DNA from 2 places in the Halomonas sp. AOP30-A1-24 genome. Region 1 is predicted to be linked to the other one. Evidence: riboswitches for the same ligand, from Rfam matches in the RefSeq annotation. Region 1 holds a riboswitch; the other holds the start of a gene.
What was found. A riboswitch is a leader RNA that binds a small molecule or an ion and turns the genes downstream of it on or off. The one in region 1 is predicted to bind thiamine pyrophosphate.
Positions count from the first base shown of each region.

Region 2: it holds a riboswitch for thiamine pyrophosphate, as region 1 does, so the genes downstream of both, ACT3TJ_RS04395 (sodium:solute symporter) here and thiM (hydroxyethylthiazole kinase) in region 1, are expected to answer to the same signal.

Region 1 is NZ_JBQSXL010000001.1:119,651-125,496, forward strand. It holds gene ACT3TJ_RS00520 (metal ABC transporter substrate-binding protein) at 1-45, shown strand, start outside; gene ACT3TJ_RS00525 (LysR family transcriptional regulator) at 42-914, opposite strand; gene ampC (class C beta-lactamase) at 1,062-2,225, shown strand; gene ACT3TJ_RS00535 (cupin domain-containing protein) at 2,357-3,022, shown strand; gene ACT3TJ_RS00540 (DUF6164 family protein) at 3,019-3,384, opposite strand; gene gloA (lactoylglutathione lyase) at 3,386-3,919, opposite strand; TPP riboswitch at 4,149-4,244, shown strand; gene thiM (hydroxyethylthiazole kinase) at 4,269-5,069, shown strand; gene thiE (thiamine phosphate synthase) at 5,069-5,683, shown strand; gene ACT3TJ_RS00560 (LysR family transcriptional regulator) at 5,680-5,846, shown strand, end outside.
Region 2 is NZ_JBQSXL010000005.1:107,580-113,425, forward strand. It holds gene ACT3TJ_RS04385 (zinc-binding dehydrogenase) at 1-25, opposite strand, end outside; gene corA (magnesium/cobalt transporter CorA) at 103-1,071, opposite strand; gene ACT3TJ_RS04395 (sodium:solute symporter) at 1,068-2,456, opposite strand; TPP riboswitch at 2,446-2,550, opposite strand; gene ACT3TJ_RS04400 (hypothetical protein) at 2,816-3,508, shown strand; gene ACT3TJ_RS04405 (CoA-acylating methylmalonate-semialdehyde dehydrogenase) at 3,571-5,070, opposite strand; gene ACT3TJ_RS04410 (hypothetical protein) at 5,299-5,685, shown strand; gene ACT3TJ_RS04415 (potassium/proton antiporter) at 5,797-5,846, shown strand, end outside.

The DNA.
Region 1 (5,846 bases):
CACGACCACGGTCATGATCACAGCGAGCATAGCCATAGCCACTAGGCATTGGTTGCTAAGGTCAGCCACTCTCTGAAACAGGCCATGGCCTGGGTTTCTGGCCGCGACTGTAAGCGCGTCAGCCAGTACCCGCCTAAACTCACCGCGGTGCTGAACGGTTGCACCAAAGCACCGCTGGTGAGCGGGCGTGAGAACATTGAAGGCGGTGCCAGGGCGATGCCTACGCCCTGCTGTGCGGCTTCTATCATGGCAATAGAAGAGTCAAACACGATACTTCTTGGCACAGAAACACTGCTTGATAACCCCGCCGCCAGTAGCCACTGCGTCCACTCATCGGTGCGATAAGAGCGTAGCCATGTTTCACCCACGACATCAGCCGGCGTCTTTAGCCGGGTGGCGATGTCAGGCGTGCACATGACCGACAGCGAGGCTGGCAACAAGGGCTGGGCCGCAATACCGTGCCAGGCGCCTGTTCCAAAGCGGATAGCAAAGTCGAACCCTTCCGCGGCCATATCCGTACGGTTGTTATGGGTCGAAAGGCGCAGATCAATAAACGGATAGCGCTCCTGAAAGTCAGCAAGCCTGGGCAGCAACCAGCCGACGGCGAACGTGCCCACCGCGCCCACATTCAATACCTCCCGGTAGTTCTGCTCGCCTAATTGATCCAGCGTGTGCGTAATCTGATCAAACGACGCCTTGAGGACCGGCAGTAGCATTTCGCCCTCTTGCGTTAACATCAGTCCGCGCGGCAGGCGGGTGAACAGTGCTACCTTCAACTGGCTCTCCAGCAGTTTTACGTGATGACTTACGGCCGCTTGCGTCACGCATAGCTCGGCAGCCGCTCGGGTAAAACTCAGGTGCCTGGCCGACGCTTCAAAGGCACGCAGGGCTTTTAGTGGTAAGTAGGGACGCACGACACAGACCCCCAAATTTTTCTAATGGCTTATGCAAAATATCGCTGTTTGTCACCTTGTACGGTTCGCCGTAACGTAAGCAACGAATCAGCGGGGCCAACACCCGATGTTAACCAACAACACGTAACGGGTTTTCTGATGAACAAGATGTTAACAGCAAAGAATGCGCTTATTGTGGCAGGTTCGTTTCTTATCAGCGCTTTTGGCTATGCGAATGATGATCCGCGCAGTCTGCCGGTGGCGTCGGTGGTCAACGACACTATCGTAGCCTTGATGGACGCGCACAGTATCCCGGGCATGGCCGTAGCGGTGAGCGTTAGGGGCACACCCTATTACTTTAATTATGGGGTCGCCGATCAAGAGGCTGGCGTGCCGGTAACTACCGATACGCTGTTTGAGCTGGGTTCCGTCAGCAAGACGTTTACGGCGACGCTGGCGGCTTACGCTCAGGCCAGCGGTGCTCTGTCACTTTCTGACTCCGCCAGCCAGTACCTGCCAGCCCTTGAAGGAAGCGCCTTTGATAACATCAGCCTATTGGAACTGGGCACCTACACGGCGGGTGGGCTGCCGTTGCAGTTTCCAGATAGCGTCAACAACGAAGACGACATGGTCGCCTACTACCGCCAGTGGGCACCGACGTATGCGCCCGGCACCCATCGACTCTATTCAAATCCGAGCATTGGATTACTCGGTTACCTGACCGCCCAGCGGCTTGGAAAACCTTACGCCCAGTTGATGGAAGCGCATGTGTTTTCAGCACTCGGCCTTGAGCACAGCTACTTGCAGGTACCTGAAGACGCCCAGGCGAACTACGCCTTCGGGTACTCAAAAGAGGATGAGCCGATTCGGGTGAACCCCGGCGTACTGGATGCAGAGGCCTACGGGGTAAAGTCGAATAGCGCCGATATGCTGGCGTTCATTAACGCCAACATGGACAACTCCGCGGTGGATGAACCGCTGCGCGAAGCACTGGAAGCAACCCGGATGGGTTACGTCAACATGGGCGATATGACCCAAGGCCTCGGTTGGGAGCGCTATGCCTACCCTGTGTCGCTTGACCAGCTACAAGCAGGCAATTCGATGGAGATGGTGCTGGAGGCTAACAAGGCCGGGCAGCTTCAGCCACCGTTACCGGCAGATGACGATGTGTGGTTTAACAAGACGGGCTCAACCAATGGCTTTGGCGCCTATGTCGCCTTTGTACCCAGCCAGCAAATAGGCATCGTGATGCTCGCCAACCGCAATTATCCCAACCAGGCACGTATTGAGGCCGCCCACCATATTCTGACGACGCTTGCGGCGACGCCCTGAAAAAAACCGCCTTTATACCACGAGCCTTCCTAAAGGCTCGTCATTAAAGCGCTCTTTTATGCATTGCATTTTGGGTGGTGGATAAGGAGACTTGCACTACCGCGATCCCCCCACTGCAAAGAGCCAACACCATGCGCCTTAACGCCGACTTTAGCCACTTTGCCTGCGTAACGCCGGACCAATATCAATGGGTCGATTCGCCCAGTGCAGGCGTCACACGCATGATGCTTGATCGCATCGGCGAGGAAGTCGCCAGAGCGACCAGCCTGGTACGCTACGCGCCCAACAGCCAGTTCACCGCACATACCCACGACGGCGGGGAAGAGATCCTTGTACTAGAGGGCGTGTTCGGTGATGAGCACGGCCGCTACCCCGCGGGCACCTATCTGCGCAATCCTATCGGTACGGGCCACACCCCGCACATAGGCGATGAGGGCGCGCTCATCCTGGTGAAGCTTCACCAGTTTGCAGCCAATGACATTCTTCAACTGGCCGTTCCTGCTCACCGTTTACCTTGGCAGCCGGACCGTCGCCCAGGCATTACCTATAAAATGCTGCATACCTTTCACCAGGAGCGCGCCAGCCTGGAGCGGTGGGAGGCGGGCGTGACGATTGTCTACCCAACGCTGGGCGGTGGCCTGGAAGCGTTTGTTCTGGAAGGCACCTTGTGCGACGGCGATACCGAATACCCGACGGGCAGCTGGTGTCGCTACCCTCCCGGCGCCGCTCCCCAACTTAGCGCGGGCAGCGAAGGGGTCAAGCTCTACTTAAAACGCGGGCACCTGCGGCTTGATTAACGTGTCAGGCCAAGAAATGGCAACAGCGTAAGCAGTGCCACCATGACGACCGCCACCATTACCAGGGTGACCTGAAAGGGATGCGCCGCCAGGCGGCGCCATAAGGTAGGTGCATCGCCTTGGCTCACGGCCTCGGCGTGCGCTTGCCGAGCCTTGGTGAAGCGCTCGGCTTGATACACCGCCAGTGCTGCTTCGGCCGCCTCACGCTGGGTTTCATCACGCAGCCAGATCGCGTCCACCCCTAAGCGGAAAAAACCGGCCTGCGTTTCATAGGTATCAAAACCATGTTCTGCCAGTAGTGAGCGGACTTCCATGGCTTCTTCATCGGTAACGTAGCGCAGCCGAAACAGCAAGTGTGCCATATCAGTCGCCCATCGCCGCCATTAGGTCGGCCTGGATAACTTCGATCCAGTAGCCGTCCGGGTCTTTCACAAAAATGACGCCCTGCATTTTGCCTTGGTCCGCCCGCTTTATGAACGTTACATCGTGCTCATCAAACCATGCCTGGGCCGCTTCCAAGTCCGGTACGCTAAAGCAGATATGTCCAAAGCCCTGCGGTTCGGCATTGCCATCGTGGTAGGCAAAATCGTCCTGGTCTTCGGTGCCCCAGTTATGGGTAAGTTCTAACAGCCCCTTTTGGCTGAAGGTCCAGGCCGTACGCGCCTGGGTATCTTCCGGCACCTGGTCGCTGGCTTCCAGGTTCGCCAGAAAGTAGAGCGAAAACTGCATCTCTTCGAAATCCAGCCGACGCAGTACCTGCATGCCAAATACCTGGGAGTAAAAGGCCAATGAACGCTCGGGGTCTTTCGCCCGCAGCATCGTATGGTTTAAGCGAAACCCTTGGGTTTGCGCAGGGGCCGGACGAACGCCTTTATGCTGTTCACCTTGCAAAGTCATCTTGGGCTCCTTGTGGGGAATTATGCTGTTAAATGAATTGATTGAGCGGTTATCTTTGACAAAAACCATACCGTGTACAAGCCTATCTCTAACCGTTTCACACCGCATGATACCGTTGTGATGACATACCATGAGGGCAGAACAGCCATTATTCCAGCCCCGCTTACCCTACCGGCCTCCCCTTACACATCGCCTGCGCTTTACAGCACCGCCCAAGGCAAGGATAGTAGCCTGACGACAGGGGCGCTTGAGACGCTCAAGCTGAGATGCACCCTTAGAACCTGAACCGGATAATACCGGCGTAGGAAGTCGCGGTGTCATCACACCCGATCTACGCTGTGAGGTGGCCATGACATCACTCCCGCTGAGCGACGCGCTTTCCGCTGTACAACGCACCACGCCGTTAGTGCACTGTATTACCAATTTTGTAGCGATGAACAGCACAGCTAACTGCCTGCTGGCTGTCGGCGCTTCCCCTGCCATGCTGCATTCAACTGAGGAAGTCGCTGAGTTTACTCGCTTGGCCGGGGCACTTTCGATCAATATCGGCACGCCTTCACCACACTGGGCAGAAGGTATGCAACTTGCCGCCAGAACGGCCAACGAGAGCAATACGCCTTGGGTATTGGACCCGGTTGCGGTGGGCGCCACTTACTACCGTCAAACGCTTTCACAAACGCTATTGGCTTTTAAGCCCAGCGTGATCCGTGGCAATACCTCAGAAATCATGACGCTTTCCGGCTTGACCCACGCGGGCCGAGGAGTGGATGCCACAGCCTCTACGGATGAAGCGCGTGAGGCTGCCATAAACCTCGCCAAGCAGCAACGCTGTGTTGTCGCGATGACCGGCGTTCAGGATTTTATTACCGATGGCACTCAGCACTGGCGTCTGAGCGGCGGGCACGCGCTTATGCCGCGTGTCACTACGCTTGGCTGTGCGTTAAGTGCCACCGTTGCCGCCTTTGTAGCGGCCAGCCCCGAAGCTCCCTTGAACGCCACGTTAGCCGCACTTACAAGCTTTGCTATCGCGGGTAGCCGCGCTGGACAACAGGCGGCAGGCCCGGGTAGTTTTCAGGTAGCCCTGTTGGACGCCTTGTATCAGCTAACACCTACAGACGTCCGTCAGTTTACCGGGCTGGAGGAAGGCTAATGCGTTTTGATCTTTCGCTTTATCTGGTCACTGACGCTCAACTCTGTAAAGCCGCAGGGCTAGAGCGCACCGTGATTGAGGCCGTCAAAGGGGGCGTCAGCTTTGTTCAACTGCGCGATAAACACGCAAGCGATACCGACATGATTGAACAGGCCAAGCGTTTGAAAGCCGCCCTGGCGGGTAGCGGGGTACCGCTGGTGATTAATGACCGCTTGAACGTTGCCTTGCAAAGCGGCGCCGATGGGCTGCATGTCGGCCAAAGCGATACAGCGGTTCAAGAGGCACGGGCAGCCATGGGGCCAGAGGCAATTATCGGGCTTTCGATTAATACGCTTGAGCAGCTTCACGCAGCCCCCGTGGCCCTGCTCGACTACGTGGGCCTGGGCCCGGTGTTTACCACCCAAAGCAAGCAGGACCATGCTAAACCGTTGGGGTTTGAAGGCCTGGCTCAATTAGCCGCGGCCTGCACCTTGCCAAGCGTGGCCATTGGCGGGCTCAAGGCTGAACACGCCCAGCAGGTCGTTGCAGCCGGTGCCAATGGCTTGGCGGTTATCTCCGCCATTTGTGGCCAGCCTGACCCTTACCAGGCCGCACGGGCGTTGGCTCGGCCATGAACCAGCTCGACCATATTGCCGCTTTTGTCAAAGTTGCCGAGCTTGGCAGCTACACGCGGGCCGCTGAGGCGTTGGATCTTTCCCGCACGCGGGTATCACGCGTTGTCATGGCCCTTGAAGAGACGCTCGGGGTGCGGCTTATTCAGCGCACCACGCGGCGCCT
Region 2 (5,846 bases), on a different contig from region 1:
AAGAAACGGCGGTAGATTCAGGCATTGTCAGGCTCCTTGATACAAAGGAATAAGACTAGCCGACCATAGCAAACTCTTGCTACCCCTTAAACGCCTGCTGAATTAGAACCAGCCCTTTCGCCTGAACACCCAAATCAGCACGCCACCGATTCCTGCCATCATGCCTAAAATGAAGAAGTAGCCATAGCGATAGTGCAGCTCCGGCATATAGTCAAAGTTCATCCCGTAGATACCCGCAACAAACGTTAACGGAACAAAAATCGCCGTAATGACCGTTAGAACGCGCATTGTAATGTTCAGTTGGTGCGACGAGATTGATATGTAACCGTCTACTAAATCACCGCAAATGTCGTAATACATCTGAGTAAGCGTATAAAGCCGCTCAAAACGTTCGGCAACATCGTTAATGGCATGCAGCGTTTCACTTTCCTCACGCGGGACGTGCTCATAGTCGTAGACAGTTAACTCTTGGGTAATCCCTTTATGATAATTAAACACGCGCCGCATCTTAACCAGCCGGGAGCGGTACATGGTAATTTTGCGCATTAATACATCGTTACCATTTTCATGTAACTCATCTTCTAAATCGCTTAATTCCGCTTCAAATTCAAGCAGGCTATCAATGTAATACCCAGCAGAGATATACATCACCTTGAGCGCCACCTGCTCCGGTGATTTCGCTAATAACGTCTTACCGTGCTCCTTAAAGAGCCGCTCAATGCTCATGGCAACGCCTGGATGTAGCGTCACTAGAAAGCACTCACCAATAAAAAAGCAGACCTGCTGAGGAACAAAGTTTAGCTGGGCATCAAAAGATGAAATACCGCGGTAAATAATCAGTGCGTGGTTATCAAACTCTTCTATTTTGGGTGGTACACGCTCCTTATGGGCATCCTGAATAGCCATGGGGTGACACTCAAATTTACCCAGTAGCCGCTCAGCAGATTCTGCTGATTCCCCCTGCATATCGATCCATATATGACTGCCGGGGGTATTCTGCCATGTGACAAAAAGCTCTTCGTTCCCTTCATGGGTTTCGCCATCAGGGGTCGTCAAAATACTGCGAATCATAACTGTCCTTGGTTCCAGGGAGTTCTTGAATACGCTAATAACACGCTTACCACCGTGGAAGCTAACAACGCACCTAGAAACGGCGCTAGTGTGGGTACACTGTTCGGAAAGCTTGCCGCCATTATCCCTTCGCTTATGCTGGCGTGGCTCATCCACCCAGGCAAGATCGCACCCAATAGACCCGCCATGCCGCCACCGATAGCCGCAAGAGGCGTCATGCGCCGCCACAAGCCCAGCAGCACGGGCACCACGGTTGCAGCGCAGACTAAATCAGCGATTAAAAAAAGACGTAAAACAGACACACCCTGAAGTGCGACAACCACGACAGGCACCATAAGCAAAACGGTCATCCAACGTGTGAGCGCGATAGAAACGCTTGGCTGTTCACTGCGCGACACGATCAGTGAGGCAATACCGCTTTGTAGCGTATCTACGCTGGACGCCACCAATGTAACGGCAAGCACTAGTGCCGTTATAGCTAGCCAGGGTGGCGCGTTATTGAGCAGTGCAAAAAAAGGCATGGGCGGTTCGCCCAGCGGAACACCGTTCATGGCAGCAAGCATACCCAAACCGCCAATCACCATAACGATCATGACCGTGGCGCCCCCTCCTGCCCAAGCCCCGCGGGCCAAACTTTGGTCATCACGTGCCGCCCATACCCGCTGCCAGTAGCCCTGGTGAAACAAGTTCGCTGCGGTAACCGCGATGACAAGCGTTAGTGCCACACTAAGCGCATCAGAAGTGGCGATAGAGGGCCATGTCGCACTGCTCGGCATGGCAGGCAAGTGCCAAAGGGTGACACTGGAAACCACCACTAACAGTGCAAGCAGCAACCATGCCTGCCAACGGTCAGTGGCCAGGCTTGCGCGCAGCCCACCGCTTACCGTGTAAAGCAACGTAGTGAGCGTTACTCCAATAATCACCCAGCTCGACGGAACATCAGAAAGCAGCGAGGTGATCGCTCCAATAGCGGTTAATTCAGCGGCTAAAAAGCAGGCCATATACACCACGGAAACCAGCGTTACCCAGTGGCGTACGCCGCGCCCATAGCACGCCTCGGCAAACTCAGCGATGCTCCGCCCCTCAGGGAGAGCCCGGCGTATAGACGGACCATAAAAGCCAAGGACGATAAAAGGCAGTGAGGAGCCAAGGGCATAGCCTGCCAAGGCCAATGGGCCAATAAAAGCGCCAATTTCTGGCGGCGCAAACAAAATCCAGGCCCCCATACCAGATGCAACAAAAGAGAGCCCTAGCGTGGTGCTGGTTTGTGAATTACGAGCGGTTACAAAGTCATCCAATGAGCCTTTACGCCCACGGGCTTTAAGGCCTAAAAATGCAAAGCAACAGAGCGCCGCGCCCAGCACGGCTGACGTTAGGTATGGCATGTCGCACTTCCTCCGCCGGTACTAACCGGTTCAGGTTCCAGGGTCTGCGTCATAGCATTCTCAGCCACGCAACGTGGCTCCCCTGGCGACAGTGAATTGAGAGCGTATCCTGATGTAAAGCGAGCTAACCGCCAAAATGAGCAGCTACTCGCGCCGTATCCTAGCCGCTAAATAGCTAACAGGAAAACGGTTTACTTCTGCTATTCATTCGCTACAACGTTGTCTAGACTAACAAAAGCTGCTGTACACTGAGTCAAAGCATTACAAAATAAAAGTAGCTTACCGCCATTAGTGTTATAAAACATTAGTGTTACAAGCGTCGCACAGGAGAATAAGCGACGCGCTTACAGGAAACCAATATGTCATACACCGAAGCCAAGGAGCATACGCAAGGGCGGCTCAATACTCTGTTTGCTGACCCCTACCGTGCGTTTGAAAACAATACCGATGAGCGCCAGCTTCACGTTCGCGTAATGCTTTATATGCTACTGGCCCGCCCCATGTCACGAGGAGACATGACGCTACGCGTGATCCATGGCTGGGAGAACGGTAGCTGCGAGCCTGGCGACTTACAGCATGCTGACTACGTTTTAAATACGCTAGATGATGTAAAGCGCGCGGTAAAAGACTTCGACCAGGCCACGAAGCAAAACGCTCCGCTACCCTCTGAAGACCCTGCCATTTTGGCGATGCCTTTAGCAAATGTGATCGCCGATGCCAAAGCCGAAGGGCAAGCGGTCACCGACGATATACCCAAAACGCCCGCACGCTGGTCTGCGCTTGAAGGCGGCTTGGCACTTTATACGCTTTTTAAAATGTATCACCGGTTGGTGTATGGCGAGGACGATGTCTACCGCTGCTCCCAATGCCAAACGGCCTTAGGCCCGCGTGAAATTCATGAATTTCATCTAGAGGAGAGTGAGTTCGCCCTTTTAGTGCCCCTTGTCGGACAGCCAAAAGAGGCGCCGTCTCTACTCGTATTGCATGAAAGCCAACTTAAGCCGATTGAAAAGCTACTGGAAGAAAGCTTGAGCCTGCTGAATGATTTTTAAGCCTTGAGTACAACAACGTCACTGGCCCCCACAAGAGCCAGTGACTGCTTAGTAAGTAAGCGTTAGCTTAATGCAATAGTACTATTGATACCGCTTGAAACGTTTTCAGGCTCAAACCAGCGTGCCGTTACCGTTTTGGTTTGTGTCCAGAAGGCGATCGCCTGTTTGCCATTTGGCCCTAAATCACCGAGCTTTGAAGCACGTGAGCCAGTGAAGCTGAAATAGGCAACCGGCACCGGGATTGGCACGTTGATACCCACCTGCCCCACGTCTATATCAGTTTCAAAGCGTCGCGCCACCCAGCCAGAATTCGTGAAGATAGACGTGCCGTTGCCGTTAGGATTAGCATTAATAAACGCAATTGCTTCGTCGAGTGTTTCCACGTTGACAACGCAAAGTACCGGCCCAAATATCTCTTCACGGTAAATGGTCATCTCCGCAGTCACATCGGTAAATAACGTCGGCCCCACAAAATTGCCCTTCGGATAATCGCGTACCTGGCAGTTACGCCCGTCAAGCAATAGCGTTGCGCCCTCCTTTTCACCGGTCTCGATAAGACCTAACACACGCTCCTTGGCGGCAGGCGATACCAGCGGCCCTAAATCGGCATCCTGTTGGGTGCCAGGCCCCACTTTCATCTGGCCTGCAGCATCCACAATATCATCAATCCATTGTCGCGCCTCACCGACCAGCACCACGACCGAATTAGCCATACAGCGCTGGCCTGCGGCGCCAAATGCTGAGCCCAGCAGATTGTTGATGGCTTGGCTGCGATTTGCGTCGGGCATAACCACACAGTGGTTCTTCGCCCCCATCATCGCCTGCATACGCTTACCCGCATCTGCCGCCCGCTTGTAAAGCAATGAGCCGACGTGGGTTGAGCCAATAAACGATAGCGCTTTAATCGTTGGGTGATCGACAATCTGGTTGGCAACCTCAGGACCGCCGTGCACCACGTTCAACACCCCAGCTGGCACACCGGCTTCATGGGCGAGCTCCACCAAGCGCATGGTCGAGCTGGGATCCTGCTCAGAAGGCTTCAACACAAAGGTGTTGCCTGTCGCGATGGCCAGCGGAAACATGAAACAGGGCAGCATGATCGGGAAGTTAAAGGCCGTAATACCGGCCCCTACGCCTAGCGGCTGATGTAGCGTATAAACATCGACGTCGCTTGCCGCGTTCTCGGCCACCTCTCCTAGCTGGAGCGAGGTAATCGAGCAGGCGTGTTCGACCACCTCCAGACCTCGCCCTACTTCACCTTTGGCGTCTGGCAACGTTTTGCCATGCTCTTCGGTGATTAAGGCGGCTAGTTCATCGGTGTTGTCACGAATCAGTGCCTGCAACGCCAGCATAATACGCATGCGCTTTCCAAGCGGTACCTTGCGCCACTCTCTAAACGCATGATGGGCGCTTGCAATCGCATGCTCTACTTCTTCTGCCGTGCAAAAAGGCACCCGGGCAACCACCTTTTGGGTCGCCGGATTAACCACATCACGCCACTCCTGGCTTTGAGACAGGACGGCTTGACCATCAATGATCATGGGAATTTCGCGAACGGCCATTACGCTTGCTCCTGATTATGATTGTGTTTGTAACAGAGGCAGTCTGTATAGCTGCCCCAGGGCCAAGAATAGGGTATATCAGCAAGTTAACGTAAACGTCAACTAACGGTTAGTGACAATCCCGATTAGCGATGACAAGACGCCAAAGACAGTGCAAACGCATGTTTAACCGCTTGACCTCCCCTCCCAATAAGGGATGATAATACGGCGCACCCAGGAGATGTCTCTTTGCCTCAGCAATACATGCCCACCGCTATGACGTCTCTCCGGCTCGGCCAAGTGGGCCTCTGGAGCTTGGCGCTATTGCTGTGGTGCGCCGCTCCTCACGAGGCGATGCCACGGGCTGCTGAGCCAGTTCATCACTCAGCCCTGGAAGACCACGCCAAGCCGCTGATCGTGCTGGCTAACCCACTTAATCGCCTTAGCCTGGACCATGACAAGCGACGCCAAAACCCGGTAGTAATTCAAAATGATACCGGGGTGGCTCTGCCCGCCCATGAAAGATGGCCTGGTATTGCGCCTGCCGTTTATCACTGCGTATTGAATACCCTTGGCTCATCGAACCCTGGCTTACCAGGCGGCCTTCCTCCCTGCAGAGCACCACCCTACGCTTAACAAATAACGACGGTTAACAGAGGTGCATAACGCCTCTTTGCCACGTACATGACACCAGGCATTTATTATTAAAAGGTCTGGCCATATCAAGTTATTTCAGGGATCGTGCGTATGTTTCTGGTGGACCAACTTATTTTACTAGCAGCCATCCTGCTACTGGT